3 regions of the Streptomyces sp. NPDC006997 genome follow, and region 2 is predicted to be linked to each of the others. Evidence: riboswitches for the same ligand, from Rfam matches in the RefSeq annotation. Region 2 holds a riboswitch; each other region holds the start of a gene.

Region 1 (7,463 bases), on a different contig from region 2:
GTCCTCGTCGGCGCGGGCGTCGCCCTGGTCTGGCGGCAGGCGGACAACGCCCGCCGGGCCCGCTGGGTCGAGGTCGGCCGCCGCAGGCGCACGCTGAACCTGCTGCGCACGGTGGCCGGTGTCCTGCTGGTCACCGCGGGCGTGACCGGCATCTTCGTCCTGAAGGGCTCCGCCGCGCACCTCGGCTCGGTCCTCCAGGCCGCCCTCGCCGTCCTCGTCGGGATAACCCTGCTCGCCGGTCCCTACCTGGTCCGGATGACCCAGGACCTCTCCGAGGAGCGTCTGATGCGCATCCGCGCCCAGGAGCGCGCCGAGGTCGCCGCCCACGTCCACGACTCGGTGCTGCACACCCTGACGCTGATACAGCGCAACGCCGACAACCCCGGCGAGGTACGGCGTCTCGCCCGCGCCCAGGAGCGCGACCTGCGCACCTGGCTCTACAAACCCGAGGGAACCGGCAAGGACGAGGCCGACGAGCCGACCACCCTCGCCGAGGCGGTGCGGCGCAACGCCGCGGAGGTGGAGGACAAGCACGGCGTCCCGCTCGAGGTCGTCGTCGTGGGCGACTGCCCCCTCGACGAGAAGACCGCCGCCCAGATGCAGGCCGCGCGCGAAGCAATGGTGAACGCCGCCAAGTACGGTGGCGAGGGCGGCGCCGTCCAGGTCTACGCCGAAGTCGAGGGCAAGACGGTCTTCGTGTCCGTCCGCGACCGCGGCCCCGGCTTCGACCTCGACTCGATACCCGCCGACCGCATGGGCGTTAGAGAATCGATCATCGGCCGCATGGAGCGCCACGGCGGCACGGCGCGACTGCGCGCGGTGCCGGACGGCGGCACGGAGGTCGAGCTGGAGATGGAGAGGGCGGAGAAGACGTCATGAGCGACCCTTCCGAGACGAACGGCACCGCGGCAGCGGCACAGTCGGCCGAGTCCGCGCCACCCGCGGGCGGCGGTGCGCCCGGACGCCGGGTGCGGGTGGTCCTCGTCGACGACCACCGCATGTTCCGCACCGGCGTCCAGGCCGAGATCGGCCAGACCGAGCAGACCGGCGTCGAGGTGGTCGGTGAGGCCGCCGACGTCGACCAGGCGGTCACGGTGATCACGGCGACCCGCCCCGAGGTCGTCCTCCTCGACGTGCACCTCCCGGGGGGCGGCGGGGTGGAAGTGCTGCGCCGGTGCGCCCCGTTGATGGCGGACGCCGAGCAGCCCGTCCGCTTCCTCGCGCTGTCCGTCTCGGACGCGGCGGAGGACGTGATCGGGGTGATCCGGGGCGGTGCCCGGGGCTATGTCACCAAGACGATCACCGGCACCGACCTGGTCGACTCGATCTTCCGGGTCCAGGAGGGCGACGCGGTCTTCTCGCCGCGGCTCGCCGGGTTCGTCCTCGACGCGTTCGCCTCCACCGACGCCCCGCCGGTCGACGAGGACCTCGACCGCCTCACCCAGCGCGAGCGTGAGGTGCTGCGGCTCATCGCCCGGGGCTATGCCTACAAGGAGATCGCCAAGCAGCTCTACATCTCCGTGAAGACGGTCGAGTCCCATGTCTCGGCGGTCCTGCGGAAGCTCCAGCTGTCCAACCGGCACGAGCTGACCAGATGGGCCACGGCGCGACGGCTGGTGTGAGGCCGCCTCGCACTGACTCCGCGCTCACACCACCCGGGTCGCCCCCGCGAACGGCATCTCGCTGATCGGGGCCAGCCGTACCGGTGAGGCAGGGTTCGGGGCGTGGATCATCTGGCCGCCGCCGACGTAGAGGCCGACGTGGCTGATGCCGGAGTAGAAGAAGACCATGTCGCCGGGGAGGAGTTCGGAGCGGGAGACCCGGCGTCCGGCGCCGATCTGGGCGTAGGTGGTGCGGGGCAGGGAGACCCCGGCGGCGCGGTAGGCGGCCTGGGTCAGGCCGGAGCAGTCGAAGGCGTCGGGGCCGGTGGCGCCCCAGACGTAGGGGCTGCCGAGGGCCTGGTAGGCGTAGGAGACGGCCGCCGCGGTGCGGGAGTCGGGGGCGGCGGTGGTGGGAGGGGGAAGGCTGTCGCGGGGGCCGGTCGAGGCACGGGAGGCGCGGTCGGGGGCGGCGGGGGAGGTGACGCGGGCGCGTTGGCCGGCCGACAGCCGGTCGAGCAGCCGTTCGGCGGCGTCCAGTTTGCCGGTGATGGTCCGCCGGTGGCGCTTCAGCTCCGTCTGGCGTGACTTCAGGGAGGCCAGTTCCACGCGGGCGGCGCCACGCAACCGCTCGATCTCCCGCATCTGCTGGTGGACACGGGTGACGGTGGTGGCCTGCCGGTGGCCCGCGCGCTCGGCGAACGCGGCGCCGTCGAGGTAGCGGTCGGGGTCGTCGGAGAGGGCGAGCTGGAGCGTGGGGTCGAGGGTGCCACCGCGGTACTGCGCCGCCGCGGCCGAACCGAGTTCCTCGCGTGCCGAGTTGAGCCGGTCCTCCTTGCGGGCCGCCTCGTCGCGCAGTTCCGCCAGCCGCTCCTCGGCGGCCTCGGCCTTCTCCCGGGCCCCGTTGTACTGGTCGGTGGCGGCCTCCGCCTCCTGGTAGAGCTGGTGGACCCTGGCCCTGACCTGCGCCGGGGTGAGGTCCGGCTGGGCGTGCCCGGTGCCGTCGAAGGCGGTCGCGGTGGCCGCGCCCGCCAGGACGAGGGTGGCGGCGGTCCGGACGGTGGTGCCGCCTGCCGGACGTTGTGGGGGCTTGCGGTGCGCTGCCACCTGGGCTGCACATCCTTTCGTACGGCCGTGAGGAGCGGGGGGACGCGCCCGTCGGCGGCCCGCACAGGGGAGTGGACCGCCGCCGGACCTTCTCGGCGGGGGTGGCCGACGCCGCCCCTGGCGAGGGCGGGTTGGGGAGCCGGTCACCTGGGGGAGGACGCTAATCCCGGGCGTGTCCAGCCGGTGACACGTTGTACGGAAGTGACTCCAGCGGATCGCCGGACGACCGGGGATGACCGGGGCTCCCGAGGCGGGCCGTCGACTTCGCGCGGTGCGCTGACCGATGTGGGGAAACCGGGAGCCGACGCGGCGGGGCGGCTGCTATGGGCGCATATATGCAAGGCGCGGCAGAAGGGCCCCGTAGGGGTGGGCCGGTGTCGGACGGCGGGGTGGCCGTGGCTAGGCTCCGGCTCCATGGACGTACTCATCCACCTCTTCGTCGGCCTGCACGTCATCGGAATCGCCGCGCTGCTCGGCGGCTTCCTCACCCAAATGAAGGCGATGGGGCAGGGCACCGCCCGCTTCGTCCCCGCGATGCTGCACGGCGCCCTGACGATGCTGGTCACGGGTGTGGTCCTGGTCGGCCTGAACCAGGCCGACGACCGGACCCTCGACAACGTCAAGATCGGCGTGAAGCTGGCCCTGCTGATCGTGATCCTCGGGCTCGTCTACGTGAAGCGGGACGAGGAGAAGGTGGACAAGGGCCTCTTCGGCCTGGTCGGCCTGCTGACCACGACGAACATCTTCATCGCGGTGCTCTGGACCTGAGGTCCCGCTCCGGGGGCCCGGCCCGTGCCCGGCCCCCGGAGGAAGCGTGGGCGTCAGGCGGGCCGTACCACGCTGTGGATGGAGGACTCGCCGTCGTAGTAGACCGACTCCTCGCGCACGTAGGCGCCGGGCTTCGGGGCGTGGATCATCATGCCGTTGCCGATGTAGATGCCGACGTGGGTGACGTCGTCGTAGAAGAAGACCAGGTCACCGGGTTGGGCGCTGGACAGGGAGACCGTGGTGCCCGCGTTGACCTGGTCGTAGGTGGTGCGCGGCAGGGAGATCGCGGCGGCGTTCCAGGCGGCCTGGGTCAGTCCGGAGCAGTCGTAGGAGTCGGGGCCGGTGGCGCCCCAGACGTACGGCTTGCCGATCTGGGCGCGGGCGAAGGCGAGCGCCTTCTCGGCCTTGGAGGCGTACGAGGAGTCGGCCGCGGGGTCCGTCGAAGTACCGGTGGAGGTGCCGGTGGAGCCCGTCGCGCCGGAGGTGCCGCTCTCCTGCTCCTGGGCCGCCGCCGCTGCCGCTGCCGCTTCGTCTTCCTGGCGCTGCTGCTCCTCGGCCTGCTGGCGGGCCAGCTCGGCCGCCTTGCGCTCGGCCTCCTCCTGCTTCTTCTTCTCGATCGCCGCGAGCCGCGCCTTCTCCTCGGCGGTCAGCTCCGACAGCAGGTCGCGCGCGTCGGCGAGCTTCTTCTGGACGGTGGACTTGGCCGTCCTGAGGTCGTCCCGCGACTCGGTGAGCGTCTCAAGGCTGTCGGTGGCCTCCTGGCGCTTCTCCATCGTCGCCGTCTGCTCGGCGAAGTAGTCGTCGACCGCCGACTTCTGGGTGCTGGTGAGCCGCCCCATGAGCTGGGTCTGGTCGAAGTAGTCCTGCGGTGAGTCCGCGAGCAGGAAGGTCGCCGTGGTGGGGGCGGCGGCGCCGGTGCGGTACTGGGCGGCGGCGTAGGAACCGAGTTCCTCGCGCGCGTCGTTGAGCTTCTGGGTGCGCTTGGCGACGTCGTCGAGGAGGGTGTCGACCTGCTTGCGCTGCTTCGCGGTCTTCTCCTTGGCCGCGTTGTACTTCTCGGTCGCCGACTCGGCCTGGCGGTAGAGGTCGTCGACCTTCTTCTCGACCTCCTCCAGACTCGGCCGGTCGTCCGAGGGGGCCGCGTTGGCCGTCTGGGAGAGCAGGGCCACGGAGGTGAGGGCGGCGGTGGCCAGGCCGGGGGTGCGGATACCGGCCACGCGGCTGCCCGCGGCACGTGACTTGCGGTGCGACGCCAAGGAGGCGACTCCTTCCATGTACCGCCTACCGGGTTAGCTGTCGGGTTCGGGCGGGTGGTTCGGAAGGGTTGCCCTACGGCCACTCCCTCAGGAGGAGTGAGCCGATTCACCCCGGGATCGGTGGGTCCCCGGCTCCGGCCACTGCCACGCGGGCACGCCGGACTCGGCGGAGGCCGCGCGGCCCGGCGACGTTCGCCGGAGGGGGTCGTACGGCCCGCTCGGCACCGTAGCCAACTCGTGTGGTGGCTGTGAAGGTTGGTGGGTGATATGCCCGATACATTTTCGTGACCTTATCCGGAACGTCGCTCACCGTGTCCGGGCTGGAGTGATCCGTGACGGTCGGGGCGAGGGGCGCGCGGGCTGGGGCGGTCCGGGGCCGTGGCGCGGACCGCGGCGGTCCCGGGCGGTGCGGGCGCCGGGTCGGCGGGATCCGGCTCCGGTTGTCAGTGCGGCACCCTAGACTCGGAGAGCGATGAGCAGCCTCTTTGACGACAGCTTCCTGGCGGACCTCCAGGCCCAGCGCGGCCCCGCGGACGAACCCCCGCCGCCGCCCGAGGACGATCACGTACCGGAGCCGGTTCCGGACGATCTGTTCAGCGGGAAGTTCGACGTGCCCCCGGACCGCGACGCCTACTACCGCGACGGCGCGCCCCGCCCGGTGGTGGACTCCGCCGCCCTGCTCGCGGGGCTGAACGACAACCAGCGCGCCGCCGTCGTGCACGCGGGTTCCCCGTTGCTCATCGTGGCCGGAGCCGGGTCCGGCAAGACCCGGGTGCTCACCCACCGCATCGCCCACCTGCTGGCCGACCGCGGTGTGCACCCCGGGCAGATCCTCGCGATCACCTTCACCAACAAGGCCGCGGGCGAGATGAAGGAGCGCGTCGAGCAGCTCGTCGGCCCGCGCGCGAACGCGATGTGGGTGATGACGTTCCACAGCGCGTGCGTGCGCATCCTGCGCCGGGAGAGCAAGCGGCTCGGCTTCACCTCGTCGTTCTCGATCTACGACGCCGCCGACTCCAAGCGTCTGATGGCCCTGGTCTGCCGCGACCTGGACCTCGACCCGAAGCGGTTCCCGCCCAAGTCGTTCAGCGCCAAGATCAGCAACCTGAAGAACGAGCTGGTCGACGAGGAGGACTTCGCCGCCCAGGCCACCGACGGCTTCGAGAAGACGCTCGCCCAGGCGTACGCGCTGTACCAGTCACGGCTGCGCGAGGCGAACGCCCTCGACTTCGACGACCTGATCATGACGACGGTCAACCTGCTGCGCGCCTTCCCGGACGTCGCCGAGCACTACCGCCGCCGCTTCCGGCACGTCATGGTCGACGAGTACCAGGACACCAACCACGCGCAGTACGCCCTCGTCCGCGAACTCGTCGGCCCCTCCGGCGAGGACCAGGACCCCGCCGAGCTGTGCGTCGTCGGTGACGCCGACCAGTCGATCTACGCCTTCCGCGGTGCGACCATCCGCAACATCCTCCAGTTCGAGGAGGACTACCCGGACGCGACGACGATCCTCCTTGAGCAGAACTACCGCTCCACCCAGACGATCCTCACCGTCGCCAACGCCGTCATCGAGCGCAACGAGTCCCGCCGCCCCAAGAACCTGTGGACCAACGCGGGCGCGGGCGCGCGCATCACCGGCTACGTCGCCGACACCGAGCACGACGAGGCGCAGTTCGTCGCCGACGAGATAGACCGCCTCACCGACGCGGGCGAGGCGAAGGCCGGGGACGTCGCGGTCTTCTACCGGACGAACGCCCAGTCCCGTGTCTTCGAAGAGGTGTTCATCCGCGTCGGCCTGCCCTACAAGGTCGTCGGCGGGGTCCGCTTCTACGAGCGCAAGGAGGTCCGGGACGTCCTCGCCTACCTGCGGGTGCTCGCCAACCCGGAGGACTCCGTCCCGCTGCGCCGCATCCTCAACGTGCCCAAGCGCGGCATCGGCGACCGTGCGGAGGCCATGATCGACGCGCTCTCCCAGCGCGAGAAGATCAGCTTCCCGCAGGCGCTGCGCCGCGTCGACGAGGCGTACGGCATGGCCGCGCGGTCCACCAACGCCGTCAAGCGGTTCAACACGCTGATGGAGGACCTGCGGACGATCGTCGAGTCCGGCGCCGGTCCGGCGACGATCCTGGAAGCCGTCCTGGAACGCACCGGCTACCTGGCCGAGTTGCAGGCGTCGACCGACCCCCAGGACGAGACGCGTATCGAGAACCTCCAGGAACTCGCGGCCGTGGCGCTGGAGTTCGAGCAGGAACGCGGGGAAGAGGAGTCCGGCACGCTCGCCGACTTCCTGGAGCAGGTCGCGCTGGTCGCCGACTCCGACCAGATCCCCGACGAGGAGGACGGCGACGGCGTCATCACCCTGATGACCCTGCACACGGCCAAGGGCCTGGAGTTCCCGGTCGTCTTCCTGACCGGCATGGAGGACGGCGTCTTCCCGCACATGCGCGCCCTCGGCCAGACCAAGGAACTGGAGGAGGAGCGCCGCCTCGCCTACGTCGGCATCACCCGCGCCCGCGAGCGGCTCTACCTCACCCGCTCGGCGATGCGCAGCGCCTGGGGCCAGCCGCAGTACAACCCGCCCTCCCGCTTCCTGGAGGAGATCCCCGGCGAGCACGTGGACTGGAAGCGCACCGGCGGCTCCGCGGCCCCGGCGGGCCCGGTCTCGGGCGTGGCGGCGTCCCTGTCGTCGTCGCGTTCACGGTCCTCGGCTTCGGGGGCGTCCGGGTTCGCC
Region 2 (7,463 bases):
CAGTGAGCTGGGTACTCCTGCCGGTCCGCCGAGTTCTGCATGGGGCCCAGCGTACGGCTCGCGTCTGACAACGGCGCGGGGCAGTGTGCGGGGGCGTCACGCCGGACCGAGGCCGCGGTCCGGCGTCAGCCGAGGGGGCGGGCACCGGCCTGCTCCGGACATGCTTCACGTTGTGGGACACTGGTCTAGACAACCCTGAACACGAAGGGCAGCATCACATGGCTGAGCGCCGCGTCAACGTCGGCTGGGCCGAGGGCCTCCACGCCCGCCCCGCCTCCATCTTCGTCCGAGCCGCCACGGCCACCGGCGTCCCGATGACGATCGCCAAGGCCGGGGGGACCCCCGTCAACGCGGCCTCCATGCTGGCGGTCCTGGGTCTGGGCGCCCAGGGGGGCGAGGAGATCGTCCTCGCTTCCGACGCCGAGGGCGCGGACGCCGCCCTGGACCGGGTGGCCAAACTGGTCGCCGAGGGCCTGGAAGAGCTGCCCGAGACGGTCTGACCGGCGCGTGACAGCACACGGCGGAGCCGCGTCGCCCATTCCGGGCGGCGCGGCTCCGCCGTTTTCTCCGGTCTCCGGGTTTCCGTGCCCGCATTTACGTTCGGGTGATAATTAACGAGTACGTTCGCGGCCGGAAAAGGGCAGCAGAAACAACCCCCGCCGAATATCCCCCCTTTGTATACGGCGCCTGTGTTAATGCCGCAGGCTCGGCATGTTTACGGGATGTTGCGAAGTCCTCACACGGTCCGCGCGGTCGGCCCCCACGGTGAAGCGCAGCCGGTGCGCGGCGGTCGCGCGCTCGGTGTGCACGGCGGTGACCGCACGCGCGCGTTCCCCGTCGCCGCGCGCCACCGCGTCCACGATGGCGCCGTGCTCCGCCCAGGACTCCACGGGCCCGGTGGGCACCTCCACGGTGTACATCCAGGCGATCTTGTGCCGCAGCTGGGTCAGCATGGCGATCAGGGCGGGGCTGCCGGACGCCTGGGCGAGCGTCTCGTGGAACCAGCCGCCCAGCGAGCGCAGATCGTCGCTGCTGCCCCGCCTGGCCCGCTCCTGGCCCAGCCTGACCAGCCCGCGCAGCACCTTCAGATGGGCCTCGGTGCGCCGCTGGGCGGCCCGGGAGGCGGCGAGCGGCTCCAGGAGCATCCGCATCTCCAGGAGGTCGGAGGCCTCCTGCTCGGTCGGCTCGGCGACGCACGCGCCCGCGTGCCGCCGGGTCACCACGAAGCCCTCCGCCTCCAGGGTGCGCAGGGCCTCCCGGACGGGGACGCGGGAGACGCCGTAGCGGCGGGCCAGCAGTTCCTCGGTGAGCCGGCTGCCGCGCTCGTAGACACCTGCGACGATGTCGTCCCGGATCGCCGTGCACACCGAGTGCGCCGGAATACGCATGACCGACCTCCGCCTTAATCCCCGTGAAACGTCGACGATTGACGTGTGTTCAGTGACTCTATTGCAATGAGCCGGAATTTCCGACGGCGGTCTGGAAACCAGGGATATTTTTTGGACAAACAGGGTCCTCAAACGCCGAAAGCCCCGGCTTGTGAGCCGGGGCGAGGGGGTGGGGCCCCTGGGGGGCAGTGGGGCCCCCTGGGGGGCGGTGGGGCCCCTGGGGGGCGGTGGGGCCCCTTGGGGGGCGGTGGTGCTACACGTTCACGCCGTGCGCGCGGAGGTACGCGAGGGGGTCGATGTCCGTGCCGTAGTCGGCGCTCGTGCGCGCCTCGAAGTGCAGGTGCGGTCCGGTGACGTTGCCGGTGGCGCCGGACAGGGCGATCTGCTGCCCCGGGGTGACCGTCTGGCCCACCGAGACGGCGATGGACGACAGGTGGCCGTACTGGGTGTACGTGCCGTCCACCATCCTGATCAGCACTTGATTGCCGTACGCCCCGGCCCAGCCCGCCTCGACGACGGTGCCGGAGCCGACCGCGCGCACGGCGGTGCCGCTGGCGGCGTGGAAGTCGATGCCGGTGTGGCTGCCGGAGGACCACAGGGCGCCGCCGGAGCGGTAGGCCGTGGAGACGTAGGAGCCGGATATGGGTGTCACGTACGTGTTCAGGCGCTTGCGCTCGGCCTCGCGGGCGGCGCGCTCCTTGGCCTCGCGGGCCTTCCTGGCCGCCGCGGCCGCCTGCTCGCGGGCGGCCTCCTGGGCCGCGCGCTTGGCCTCGGCCAGCTCGGCGGCCTGCTGCTGCGCGTCGGCCTGGGCGTCGACCCGCTCGGCCACGGCGCTGCCCATGCTGACGACGGGGGTGAGTCCGGTCTGCTGCGCGACGGGCTCGGCGGCGAGTGCCGGGGCGGCGGCCAGGGTGCCGACCACGCCGGTGGTGGTGAGGGCCGCGACGCCCGCCGCGCGGGCGGTGGTGCGCTGGGCGCGGCCGGTACGGCGGTGCTTCCCGGCAGGGCGGGTGAACGCCATGGAGTGGCTGGTCCTTTCCTTCCCTCTCGCCTACCGGGTTAGCTGACGGGTTCGGAGCAGGAAGGTCTCCTACGGACCCCCTCGCGGCACGCGCGGGCGTCCGATTCACCCCAGGGACTGTTGGGTCCCCGGCTCCCCTGGCTCGCGCCGTACGGGGACTCGGCGATGGCTGTCCGGTGCCGCGGGTGCGGCGCACTGCCTGACGGACAGCCCCGGAGACGCTAAGCGGGCTCGCTTTCCATTCCCAAACAGAGAGCGCGTTTTGTAGCGCATCCCACAGGACAGAACGCTGATCTTCCTCTGAATACGGGCATAGCGGGGCCCTGGTGACGGATCCGTTACCAGGGCCCCACGCGTGCGTGCCGCTACTCGGCGGAGACGCCTACTCAGCGGACACGACGGTGACTTCGCCGATGCCGAGCGCCTCCACGGGTTCCTTGATCTGCGCCGCGTCGCCCACGAGGACCGTCACGAGGCGGTCCGTCGGGAAGGCGTTCACGACCGCGGCGGTGGCCTCCACGGTGCCGGTCGCGGCGAGCTGCTGGTACAGCGCCGCCTGGTAGTCGTCGGGCAGGTGCTGCTCGACCTGGTCGGCCAGCGTGCTCGCCACGGCCGCCGCGGTCTCGTACTTCAGCGGCGCCACACCGACGAGGTTCTGCACGGCGACGTCCCGCTCGGCGTCGGTCAGCCCGGACCCGGCGAGCGTGCGCAGCACCGTCCACAGGTCCTGGAGCGCGGGGCCGGTGTTGGGCGTGTCGACGGAGCCGCTGATGGCGAGCATCGCGGCGCCGGTGCCGTCGGGGGCGGAGCGCAGCACCTGGCTGAACGCCCGTACGCCGTAGGTGTAGCCCTTCTCCTCACGCAGGACGCGGTCCAGTCGGGAGGTGAGGGTGCCGCCGAGGCAGTACGTGCCGAGCACCTGCGCGGGCCAGACGCGGTCGTGCCGGTCGGGGCCGACGCGGCCGAGCAGCAACTGCGTCTGGACGGCGCCGGGTCGGTCCACGATGACGACGCGGCCGGTGTCGTCGGCGGTCACCGGGGGCGCCTGGCGGGGCTTCGCCGGGGCGCCGGTCCAGGCGCCGAGGGTGTCGCCGAGCAGCGCGTCCAGGTCGATGCCGGTGAGGTCGCCGACGACGACCGCGGTGGCGGTGGCGGGGCGGACGTGCCGCTCGTAGAAGGCGCGTACGGCCGCGGAGTCGATGGCGGCGACGGTCTCCTCGGTGCCCTGGCGCGGGCGCGACATGCGCGAGTCGGCCGGGAACAGCTCCTTGGACAGCTCCTTGGCGGCGCGCCGGGAGGGGTTGGCCAGCTCGTGCGGGATCTCGTCGAGCCGGTTGCGCACCAGCCGTTGGACCTCGCTGTCGGCGAACGCGGGCGCCCTGAGAGCGTCGGCGACCAGCCCGAGGCCCTTGGCCAGGCGGGAGGCGGGGACCTCCAGGCTGAGCCGGACGCCGGGGTGGTCGGCGTGCGCGTCGAGGGTGGCGCCGCACCGCTCCAGCTCGGCGGCGAACTCCTCCGCGGAGTGCTTGTCGGTGCCCTCGGAGAACGCGCGCGCCATGATCGTGGCGACGCCGTCCAGACCGGCGGGCTCGGCCTCCAGCGGCGCGTGCAGCAGCACCTCGACGGCGACGACCTGCTGGCCGGGGCGGTGGCACCGCAGCACCGTCAGACCGTTGTCGAGGATCCCGCGCGTGGGGGCCGGGAACGCCCACGGCTTGGGCTCCCCGGCCTGCGGCTGGGGGTGGAACTCCATGGTGGCCAGCTCGGTCACTTGGCCGCCTCCTCGGTCTCGTCGGCTTCGGTGTGGGCGTCGTCGGCGTCGGTCTCCGCCGCGGCGACGGGCTCGTAGACGAGCACCGCGCGGTTGTCGGGGCGCAGGCGGGCCTTGGCGACCTCCTGGACCTCCTCGGCCGTCACCTCCAGGACGCGCTGTACGGCGGTCAGGGCGAGCTGCGGGTCGCCGAACAGCACCGCGTACCGGCACAGTTCGTCGGCGCGGCCCGCGACCGTGCCGAGCCGGTCCAGCCACTCGCGCTCCAACTGGGCCTGGGCGCGCTCCATCTCCTCGGCCGTGGGGCCCTCGGCGGCGAACCGCGCGAGCTCCTCGTCGATGGCGGCCTCGATGACCGGCACCTCGACGTCGCCGGAGGTCTTCACGTCCAGCCAGCCCAGCGAGGGCGCACCGGACAGCCGCAGCAGGCCGAACCCGGCCGCGACGGCCGTACGGTCCCGGCGCACCAGCCGGTTGTAGAGCCGGGAGGACTCGCCGCCGCCGAGGACGGTCAGTGCCAGGTCGGCGGCGTCGCACGCGCGCGTGCCGTCGTGCGGCAGCCGGTAGGCGGCCATCAGCGCGCGGGCCGGGACCTCCTCCTCGACGACCTCGCGGAGCTGCTCGCCGATGGTGTCGGGCAGTGTGCCCTCGCGCGGGGTGGGCTTGCCGTCGTGGGCGGGGATGGAGCCGAAGTACTTCTCGATCCACGCGAGCGTCCGCTCGGGGTCGATGTCGCCGACGACGGACAGCACCGCGTTGTTCGGCGCGTAGTACGTCCGGAAGAACGCGCGCGCGTCCTCCAGGGTCGCCGCGTCCAGGTCGGACATCGAGCCGATCGGGGTGTGGTGGTAGGGGTGGCCCTCCGGGTAGGCGAGGGCGGTCAGCCGCTCGAAGGCGGTGCCGTAGGGCACGTTGTCGTAGCGCTGGCGGCGTTCGTTCTTCACGACGTCGCGCTGGTTCTCCATGGACTCCTCGTCCAGCGCGGCGAGCAGCGAGCCCATGCGGTCCGCCTCCAGCCACAGGGCGAGTTCCAGCTGGTGGGCGGGCATCGTCTCGAAGTAGTTGGTGCGCTCGAAGCTGGTGGTGCCGTTGAGCGAACCGCCCGCGCCCTGCACCAGTTCGAAGTGGCCGTTGCCCTTGACCTGGGCGGAGCCCTGGAACATCAGGTGCTCGAAGAGGTGAGCCAGTCCCGTGCGCTCCTTGACCTCGTGGCGGGAGCCGACGTCGTACCAGAGGCACACCGCCGCGACCGGGGTCAGGTGGTCCTCGGAGAGCACCACGCGCAGACCGTTGGCCAGGCGGTGCTCGGTCGCTGTCAGGCCGCCGGAGCCTGCCTCGGCTGTGGCCGTGTGACCCATGGGCATGTACGTCCCTTCGATCGCTGACGCGGTCCTCGGACCGCGGATTTCCTACCGTCCTGCCACTGTATGCAAGCGCGCGGACCAGCGGCGAAGTTCCCGCGAGGCGTACGCCGACAGCGAGATCCCGTAGCCTCTCGACAAGCCACGGCGGTACGCGCGCCGCCGGGCCGTCCGCTCCGGGCCGGGCGGCATGAGCGTCCGCCCCGTCCGGTGTTGTCAGTGCCGCGGTCCACAATGGTCCGCGTCAGATCCGTCCCACGCTTCAGCACGAGCGAGCCGACGGGGAGTGAGCGTGAGGCGCCCCCCGCAGGCGAGCGACCAGAAAAGAGGAGCCAGGCAGCGATGGCCCGCCGTAGCACGAAGACCCCGCCGCCCGACGACCCGTACGAGGAGAAGATCCTCGACATCGACGTCGTCGACGAGATGCAGGGCTCCTTCCTTGAGTACGCCTACTCGGTCATCTACTCCCGAGCCCTGCCCGACGCCCGTGACGGCCTCAAGCCGGTGCACCGGCGCATCGTCTACCAGATGAACGAGATGGGCCTGCGCCCCGACCGCGGCTACGTGAAGTGCGCGCGCGTCGTCGGCGAGGTCATGGGCAAGCTGCACCCGCACGGTGACTCCTCGATCTACGACGCCCTGGTGCGCATGGCGCAGCCCTTCTCGATGCGGGTCCCGCTGGTCGACGGCCACGGCAACTTCGGTTCCCTGGGCAACGACGACCCGCCCGCCGCCATGCGGTACACCGAGTGCCGGATGACCGAGGCCACCGGTCTGATGACGGAGTCGATCGACGAGGACACCGTCGACTTCGCCCCGAACTACGACGGCCAGGAGCAGGAGCCGGTGGCGCTGCCCGCAGCCTTCCCGAACCTGCTGGTCAACGGCGCCTCCGGGATCGCGGTCGGCATGGCCACCAACATGCCGCCGCACAACCTGCGCGAGGTCGTCGCCGCGGCCCGCCACCTGATCCGGTACCCGAACGCCGACCTCGACGCCCTGATGCGGCACATTCCGGGCCCGGACCTGCCCACCGGCGGCCGGATCGTCGGCCTGCCGGGCGTCCGGGACGCGTACGAGACCGGCCGCGGCACGTTCAAGATCCGCGCGACGGTGTCCGTGGAGGACGTCACCGCCCGCCGCAAGGGCCTGGTCGTCACCGAGCTGCCGTTCACGGTCGGCCCGGAGAAGGTGATCGCCAAGATCAAGGACCTGGTCGGTTCGAAGAAGCTCCAGGGCATCGCCGACGTCAAGGACCTCACGGACCGCCAGCACGGCCTGCGGCTGGTCATCGAGATCAAGAACGGATTCGTGCCGGAGGCGGTGCTGGAGCAGCTCTACAAGCTGACGCCCATGGAGGAGTCCTTCGGCATCAACAACGTCGCGCTCGTCGACGGGCAGCCCCTCACGCTCGGTCTGAAGGAGCTGCTGGAGGTCTACCTCGACCACCGCTTCGAGGTCGTGCGCCGCCGCTCCGAGTACCGCCGGGGCAAGCGCCGCGACCGCCTGCACCTGGTCGAGGGCCTGCTCACCGCCCTGGTGGACATCGACGAGGTCATCCGGCTGATCCGCTCCAGCGACAACAGCGCGCAGGCCAAGGAGCGCCTGATGGGCCGCTTCGGCCTGAGCGACGTCCAGACGCAGTACATCCTGGACACGCCGCTGCGCCGCCTCACCAAGTACGACCGGATCGAGCTGGAGGCGGAGAAGGACCGGCTGACCTCGGAGATCGAGGAGCTGACCCGCATCCTGGAGTCCGACGCGGAGCTGCGCAAGCTGGTCTCCGCCGAACTGGCCACGGTCGCCAAGAAGTTCGGCACCGACCGGCGTACGGTCCTGCTGGAGTCCGCGGGCGTCCCGGCCGCCGCCGTGCCGCTCCAGGTGGCGGACGACCCGTGCCGGGTGCTGCTGTCGTCGACGGG
Region 3 (7,463 bases), on a different contig from region 2:
TCAGCTCCAGCAGGGAGCCGCGTTCGCGTTCGGCCGGGCCGCTGACCGTACCGGAGCCGTACAGGTCACCGGTGCGCAGGGAGGCGCCGTTGACGGTCATGTGGGCGAGCTGCTGGGCGGCCGTCCAGTACATGGTGGAGAAGGGGGGGTCGGAGATGACGTGGCCGTTGACGGCGACGGAGAGACGCAGGTCGTAGCCGCCGGGCTCCTCCCGGGCGTCGTCCAGGTAGGGCAGCAGCGGGTGGGTGCGCTCCGGCGGGGCGACCCGGGCCTCGTCCAGGGCGTCCAGCGGGGTGATCCACGCCGAGACGGAGGTGGCGAAGGACTTGCCGAGGAACGGACCGAGGGGGACGTACTCCCAGGCCTGGATGTCGCGTGCGGACCAGTCGTTGAGGAGGCAGAGACCGAAGACGTGCTCACGGAAGTCGCCCAGCGCGACGGGGCTGCCCATCGGTGACGGCGCGCCGACCACGAAGCCGACCTCGGCCTCGATGTCCAGCCGGACGGAGGGCCCGAAGCCCGGCGCGGGGTCGGTCGGTGCCTTGCGCTGGCCGGAGGGGCGCACCACGTCGGTGCCGGAGACGACGACCGTGCCGGAGCGGCCGTGGTAACCGATGGGCAGGTGCTTCCAGTTGGGGGTCAGGGAGTCCGCGGCGTCCGGGCGGAAGATCTGGCCGACGTTCCGGGCGTGGTTCTCGGAGGCGTAGAAGTCGACGTAGTCCGCGACCTCGAAGGGGAGGTGCAGGGTCACCGAGGAGAGCGGGTGGAACAGCGGCTCCAGGGCCTCGCGGTGGGAGGGCACGGTCACCCACGCCGTCAGCGCGCGGCGTACGTCCGACCAGGTGGTGCGGCCCGCGGCCAGCAGCGGGTTCAAGGTCGGGCGGCCGAGCAGGGCGGCATAGGGGGAGCCCAGGGTCAGGGCCGCCGCACCGGCGTCGAGGACGTGGTCGCCGAGGCGGACGCCGATCCTGCGGTCCGCGCTGCCGGGGAGTGAGAACACGCCGTACGGAAGGTTGTGCGGTCCGAAGGGATCGCCCTCGGGGACATCGAAGGGGGGCATGGGGTGCTGCCTCTCTTTCTGCGGGCGCGCCACACATTCAGGTGGTCGGGCCACACGTTACGGCGGAGGCGGCCGTCTTGGGCACTGTCCGATACGCCCGAAGAGGGTGTTATGCCGGAAAGGTGGTGGCGGGATGTGCCTGTTCTGGTCCGGCGGCCCCCGGGGCCCGGAACCGGTCGCGGGGCCTAAGCACGGAGCGGAGTAAGGAAGTTGAGGCCGGAACAAGGGTCAACGAAGGGGGCGCGATGTCCGTATTCTCTGATCATGGCCGCACCCATCGCATATGCCGAGCGCACCACGTACTCCCTCATCGCCACCGACCTGGACGGGACGTTGCTCCGCGGCGACGACACCTTCTCCGACCGGTCGCTCAGCACGCTCGCCCGGGTGGCCGAGGTGGGCGCCCGACATCTGGTGGTGACGGGGCGACCGGCGCCGAGGGTGCGCCCGCTGCTGGAGCTCCTGGGCAGCACGGGGCTCGCGGTGTGCGGGCAGGGCGCGCAGTTGTACGACGCCGGCGCGGACCGTCTGCTGTGGTCCGTGACCCTGGACCGGCAGTTGGCCGAGACGGCGCTCGGCAAGATCGAGGCGGAGGTCGGCCAGGTCCACGCGGCGGTCGACCAGGACGGGGTCGAGGGGCTCACGCTCATCGAACCGGGCTACGAGATGCCGCACCCCACCCTGCCCGCGGTACGGGTGGACCGGCGCGACGACCTGTGGTGCGCGCCCATCAGCAAGGTCCTGTTGCGCCACGCCACCCTGTCGGACGACGAGTTGGCGTCGGTGGCCCGCGCGGTGGCGGGCTCGCTGGCGACGGTCACCATGTCGGGACCGGGGACGGTGGAACTCCAGCCCTGCGGCGTCACCAAGGCGACCGGGCTGGCGCTGGCCGCCGGACACCTCGGGCTGCGCCCGCAGGACACCATCGCCTTCGGCGACATGCCCAACGACATCCCGATGTTCGACTGGGCGGGCCACGGCGTCGCCATGGCCAACGCCCACCCGGAACTCAAGGCCGTCGCGGACGAGGTCACCCTCTCGAACGAGGACGACGGTGTCGCCGTCGTCCTCGAACGCCTCAGCTCACAAGGCTGACTGGGGCCGAGGGCCGGGCGTCGGCCCGGCTGCCGGGGCCGGGGGCTCAGTACGCCCCGAAGACGTTGTCGATCGAGCCGTACCGCGCGGCGGCGTAGTTGCAGGCGGCGGTGATGTTCGCGACCGGGTCGTACGGGTTGAAGGCGGTGCCGGGCACGTGGTAGGCGGCGAAGGTCGGGTCGATGACCTGGAGCAGGCCCTTGGAGGGGGTGCCCGCGGCCGCGTTGGAGTCCCAGAGGTTGATGGCGGCCGGGTTGCCGGACGACTCGCGCATGACGTTGCGGTAGATGGCGTCGTAGCTGCCCGGGATGCCGTGCTGGGCCATCACGGTGAGCGACTCGCGGATCCAGCCGTCGAGGTTGTCCGGGTACGCCGTGGCGGCGGTCGCGGCCGTGGTGGCCGTCGGGGTCCGGGCGGAGGCGCTGGTCGCGCCGATCAGCGGCAGCGCGAGCACGGCGGCGCCGGTGCTGGCGAGGGCGATCGTGCGGGCGAGGCGGGTGGTGCGGGCACGGCGGGGCTGGCCGTCTGCGGGCATGGTGAACGTCCTCTCCGGCGCCTGCGAGGTGAGCTGTCGGGTTCGGGCGGGAGCTGCCCGGCCGTGCCCTGCGCGGGTACGGCTTCACCCCGAGCCGTGCCGTGGCGACGTACGGCGTCGTGTGACGTCGTACGCGTCGCGGCCCGGCGACTTACCTGGGTCCCCCGCTCCTGCCATGGATGAGTGAGTGAGTCAGTGGGTGCCGGAGCGGTGGCAGGATTCGGCGTCCGCCCGACAGGCCGGGAACGTATGCGAGAGCACATGTCGGAAACAAGTGCGGGATCCGCGCATCACACCGTTCGGTGTGTGATCGACCTTGATCGGGTGATTTCGGGGTACTTGATCCTTTGTGAAGGCGCAGAAGCAACTGCTGGGGGGATGGCGGGGGTTCGGGTGGAGGAAGTGGTGGAGGGGAGGGGGCGGACTCGCGGGGTCGGGGTGAGGCATGTCACGGGCGTTAACAAGAGCGTCAAAACGGGCATTACTGCCAACTCGCCCTCAAGGTCGGGTTGGTGTCCTGGCGAATCCGGAACCCCTCCCGAGGGGTGTGTCGTTGCCGTATCGGTCACCCGGGGGGGCGTCCGAGGGGGGGCGTGTTCATGCCATCATGGCGAACAAAGGGGTGCAGTGCACCACGTTCGGGTGTATCTGGCCGTATTCACTCACTTAGCCCGCATATCCACTCGTATCGAATGATCAAAAACATACCGACCGTGATCCGATGCCGCCCGTGCCGCAACGGTGGGCGCCCTCGGTGATCGAAACATGACCGGATACGCTGACTTGAGTGAAGGCAGCGACGTATCGACAAACCGCGTAAGCGCCGGTGGATACCAGCAGACAGGAGACCCCTCGTGACCGTCGTCGGGCCATTCGGGCTGAGCGTGCGGGACCAGGCCCTGGAGGCCGATGTCCAGGCTGGGCTGGCGGCCGTCGAGGAAGGGTTGCTTGAGGCAACCAAGAGTGAGGTCCCTGCCATCACCGGCGCCGCCCAGCATCTCGTGCGGGCGGGCGGGAAGCGTTTCCGGCCACTGCTGGTGATGCTCGCGGCTCAGTTCGGCGATCCCTACGCCCCCGGAATCGTGCCTTCCGCGGTGGTCGTGGAGCTGACCCACCTGGCGACGCTGTACCACGACGACGTGATGGACGAGGCGGAGGTACGGCGCGGCGTGCCGAGCGCGAACACCCGCTGGGGCAACTCCGTCGCGGTCCTCACGGGTGACTTCCTCTTCGCCCGCGCCTCGCACATCCTGGCCGACCTCGGGCCGGAGGCGGTGCGGGTGCAGGCCGAGGCGTTCGAGCGGCTCGTGACCGGCCAGATCCTGGAGACCGCGGGCCCCACCGACGGGCGCGACCCGGTCGACCACTACCTCGACGTCCTCTCCGGCAAGACCGGCTCGCTGGTCGCGGTCGCCTGCCGGTTCGGCGCGATGATGTCCGGCGCAGACGAGACGGTCATCGACGTCCTCACCCAGTACGGCGAACGGCTCGGCGTCGCCTTCCAGCTCGCGGACGACGTCCTGGACATCGCCTCCGACTCCCACGAGTCCGGCAAGACGCCGGGCACCGACCTGCGCGAGGGCATCGCCACCCTGCCCGTGCTGCGGCTGCGGGAGCGCGCCGCCCGGCTGGGGCTGGAGGAGGACCTCGCCCTGTGCAAGCTGCTCGACTCCGACCTCACCGACGACGACCAGCACCAGCGCGCGCTGACGGCGCTGCGCGCCCACCCCGCGCTGGAGCAGGCGCGGCGCGACACGGTGCGGTACGCGGAGGAGGCGCGGGCCGCCCTGCTGCCGCTGCGTGAGTGCGACGCGAAGGCGGCGCTGACGGAGCTGTGCGACGCGGTGGTGCACCGGGCGGGGTGAGCGGGGCTCGTCGTACCCCGTCTGTACCGCGCTGGCGCCCCCCGGATCCGTCCGGCGGGGGAGGCGCCGTGCGCCGCGTCCCCGTCAGGTTCCCCGGGGGTGCCCCCAGTCGGCGGACTGCGACCGCAAGGTGACCGGCACCCCTACGGGTCGGTGCACACGGGGTCGTGGCGTGTCATACCCGAGCAGTACGCGGAGTTGGCTCCGTGGTCTGACGCTTCTCGCGGGCCGATTTGGTCAGATGGAGACCACGGAAAACACCACTCCTCACCAATTCGGGTGAGAATGGCGGCTCGGGGTAGAGCGCGACGAGGACGTGACGAGACGGACAGCCGCCGCCGACGCGAGAGGTAAGGCAGACATGGCACCGTACGCATCCGACGACAACACGACCGCGGCGCGGGACACGCGGGGAGACGACGCGCGCGGGGCGCGACGCAGGGCCGCGCGGTACGTGGTCCCGGTCGCGGTGACGGGGGTGGCCGCGGCGACCATCGGGCTCGTCCCGGCGCTCGCTGACTCCGGCAGCCCGGACCTTCCCGAGATCAGCGCACAGGAACTCATAGAGAAGATCGCCGCGTCGGACGTGCAGCAGCTGTCCGGAACGGTGAAGATCACCACCGACCTCGGGCTCCCCGACCTCGGCGGCCTGGGCGGCGGACTGGCCTCCGGGATGGCCGGGCAGGACGGCGGCGAGGGCTCCAGCGCCGACCCCTCGGCCAAGCTCACCGAGCTGGTCTCCGGCACGCACACCCTGCGCGTCGCCTCCGACGGCCCGGACCGGCAGAAGCTGTCCCTGCTGGAGGACGCCGCCGAGTACAGCCTGATCCACAACGGCGAGGACGTCTGGGGCTACGACAGCGCCTCGAACGAGGTCTACCACGGCACCGCGGCCGACGGCGCCGCCGGGGGGAAGAGGGCCGAGGAGGTTCCCGCCACGCCCAAGGACCTCACCGAGGAGGCCCTGAAGGCGGTCGACGACACCACCGCCGTGACCGTCGACGGGACCGCGCGGGTCGCCGGGCGCGACACGTACAAGCTGCTCGTCAAGCCCCGGCAGTCCGGGTCCACGGTCGGCGCCATCACCGTGGCGGTGGACGCGAAGACCGGCCTGCCGCTGAAGTTCACGCTGACCCCCGCGAGCGGCGGCGCCGCCGTCGTCGACGCGGGCTTCACCCGGATCAGCTACGCCAAGCCCGCCGCGTCGACCTTCGACTTCACCCCGCCCAAGGGCGCGAAGGTGACCGAGGAGGGTGACGCGCCGCGGACGCAGGAGCGGGACTTCCCCAAGGGACTCGACAAGGAATTCGGTGACGGATTCGGTCAGGGCACGGACGACGGCGCTGGCAAGGGCCTCGGCGAGCACGCCGAGGGTCCGGTCGTCATCGGTGAGGGCTGGAACGCCGTCGCCGTCCTCGACACCGGCGGCCGGGGCGTACCCTCCGGCACCGAGGTCGGCGGGGACATCGGTGGCTTCCTCGGCTCCCTCGGCGACGAGGTGAAGGGCGACTTCGGCTCGGGCACGGTCTTCAAGACGCGCCTGGTCAACGCCCTGGTCACGGACGACGGCAAGGTATACGTGGGTGCGGTGACGAAGGACGCGCTGGTGAAGGCGGCCGAGTCCGGGAAGTAGGCACGGGGCGACCGAGGGAGCCGAGAAGCCGATGGGTGAACCGTCCGCCACGGAGCAGGACGAGAAGCGGCCGGACGCGGGGGAGGCCGCGGGAGGGAACCCGGTGGCGGAGCCGGTGGAGGACACCGTCATCCACACCCGCGCGCTCACCAAGCGCTACCGCGGCGGGCAACTCGCCGTGGACGGCCTGGACCTGACCGTCCCGGCGGGCAGCGTCTTCGGCTTCCTCGGCCCCAACGGCTCGGGCAAGACCACCACCATCCGCATGTTGATGGGCCTGATCGCGCCGACGTCGGGCACGGCGCGGGTGCTGGGGCAGCCGATGCCCCGCGCCGCCCGCGCCGTACTGCCCCACGTCGGCGCCCTCATCGAAGGGCCCGCGCTGTACGGCTTCCTGTCCGGCCGGGAGAACCTCACCCGGTACGACTCCGCCGACCCGACCGCCGACCCGCGCACCCGGCGGGTCCGCGTCGAGGCGGCGCTGGAGCGGGTGGGGCTGGCGGCGGCCGCCGGGAAGAAGGCCAAGGCGTACTCCCTGGGGATGAAGCAGCGGCTCGGTCTCGCGGCGGCGCTGCTCCAGCCCCGCAGACTGCTCGTCCTCGACGAGCCGACCAACGGCCTCGACCCGCAGGGCATGAGGGAGATCCGCGCCCTCGTCAGGGAACTGGCGGCCGAGGGCACGACCGTGTTCCTGTCCTCGCACCTCCTCGACGAGATCGAGCAGGTGTGCACGCACGCCGCCGTGATGGCGCAGGGGCGGTTGATCACCCAGGGCACCGTGTCCGACCTGGCGGCGGGCACCCGGGGACGGCTGGTGGTGACCACGCCGGACGGGGCGGAGGCGGCACGGGTGCTGAAGGAGCGGGGCGTCGGCGACGTCGTGGTCACGGACGACGGCCGGGTCACGGGAGAAGCGCCGGACGGGGAACTCGCGGACCTCACTGCCGCGTTGGTCGGGATGGGGGTACGGGTCCGTGGCTTCGGAGTGGAACGTGCCTCGTTGGAGGACGCGTTCGTGGCGCTGACGGGGGAGGGATTCGATGTCGCGGGCTGAGACAGGGCAGGGCGTGCGGGTGGCCGCCGGGGCCGTCGGCGTCGTCGACTCCCGCTCCGGGTCCGACTCGGGATCCGACCTCGGGTCCGGTTCGGGGAGTCGTACGACGTCCGTGCTCTGGACGTTCGGTCTCTTCCGCAGCGAGCTCGGCACCACCTTCCGGCGCTGGCGCACCCTCGCGCTGCTGGGGGTGCTCACCGCCGTCCCGATCCTCGTCGGGG

The links. A riboswitch is a leader RNA that binds a small molecule or an ion and turns the genes downstream of it on or off. The one in region 2 is predicted to bind cyclic di-AMP.
Region 1: another riboswitch for cyclic di-AMP. It lies ahead of ABZ659_RS17970 (NlpC/P60 family protein); the one in region 2 lies ahead of ABZ659_RS32870 (M23 family metallopeptidase).
Region 3: another riboswitch for cyclic di-AMP. It lies ahead of ABZ659_RS22790 (transglycosylase SLT domain-containing protein); the one in region 2 lies ahead of ABZ659_RS32870 (M23 family metallopeptidase).

Annotation. Positions count from the first base shown of each region.
Region 1 covers NZ_JBEYHH010000016.1:123,631-131,093, reverse strand. Annotated here, with positions in the region: gene ABZ659_RS17990 (PspC domain-containing protein) at 1-879, shown strand, start outside; gene ABZ659_RS17985 (response regulator transcription factor) at 876-1,622, shown strand; gene ABZ659_RS17980 (C40 family peptidase) at 1,647-2,705, opposite strand; gene ABZ659_RS17975 (hypothetical protein) at 3,120-3,473, shown strand; gene ABZ659_RS17970 (NlpC/P60 family protein) at 3,527-4,729, opposite strand; cyclic di-AMP (ydaO/yuaA leader) riboswitch at 4,737-4,908, opposite strand; gene pcrA (DNA helicase PcrA) at 5,202-7,463, shown strand, end outside.
Region 2 covers NZ_JBEYHH010000052.1:25,208-32,670, forward strand. Annotated here, with positions in the region: gene ABZ659_RS32855 (GNAT family N-acetyltransferase) at 1-41, opposite strand, end outside; gene ABZ659_RS32860 (HPr family phosphocarrier protein) at 219-500, shown strand; gene ABZ659_RS32865 (GntR family transcriptional regulator) at 693-1,388, opposite strand; gene ABZ659_RS32870 (M23 family metallopeptidase) at 1,642-2,409, opposite strand; cyclic di-AMP (ydaO/yuaA leader) riboswitch at 2,422-2,584, opposite strand; gene ABZ659_RS32875 (pitrilysin family protein) at 2,792-4,180, opposite strand; gene ABZ659_RS32880 (pitrilysin family protein) at 4,177-5,538, opposite strand; gene ABZ659_RS32885 (DNA topoisomerase IV subunit A) at 5,884-7,463, shown strand, end outside.
Region 3 covers NZ_JBEYHH010000022.1:119,107-126,569, forward strand. Annotated here, with positions in the region: gene fahA (fumarylacetoacetase) at 1-1,060, opposite strand, end outside; gene ABZ659_RS22785 (HAD family hydrolase) at 1,325-2,155, shown strand; gene ABZ659_RS22790 (transglycosylase SLT domain-containing protein) at 2,202-2,690, opposite strand; cyclic di-AMP (ydaO/yuaA leader) riboswitch at 2,696-2,886, opposite strand; gene ABZ659_RS22795 (polyprenyl synthetase family protein) at 3,545-4,555, shown strand; gene ABZ659_RS22800 (DUF2092 domain-containing protein) at 4,917-6,188, shown strand; gene ABZ659_RS22805 (ABC transporter ATP-binding protein) at 6,220-7,242, shown strand; gene ABZ659_RS22810 (ABC transporter permease) at 7,229-7,463, shown strand, end outside.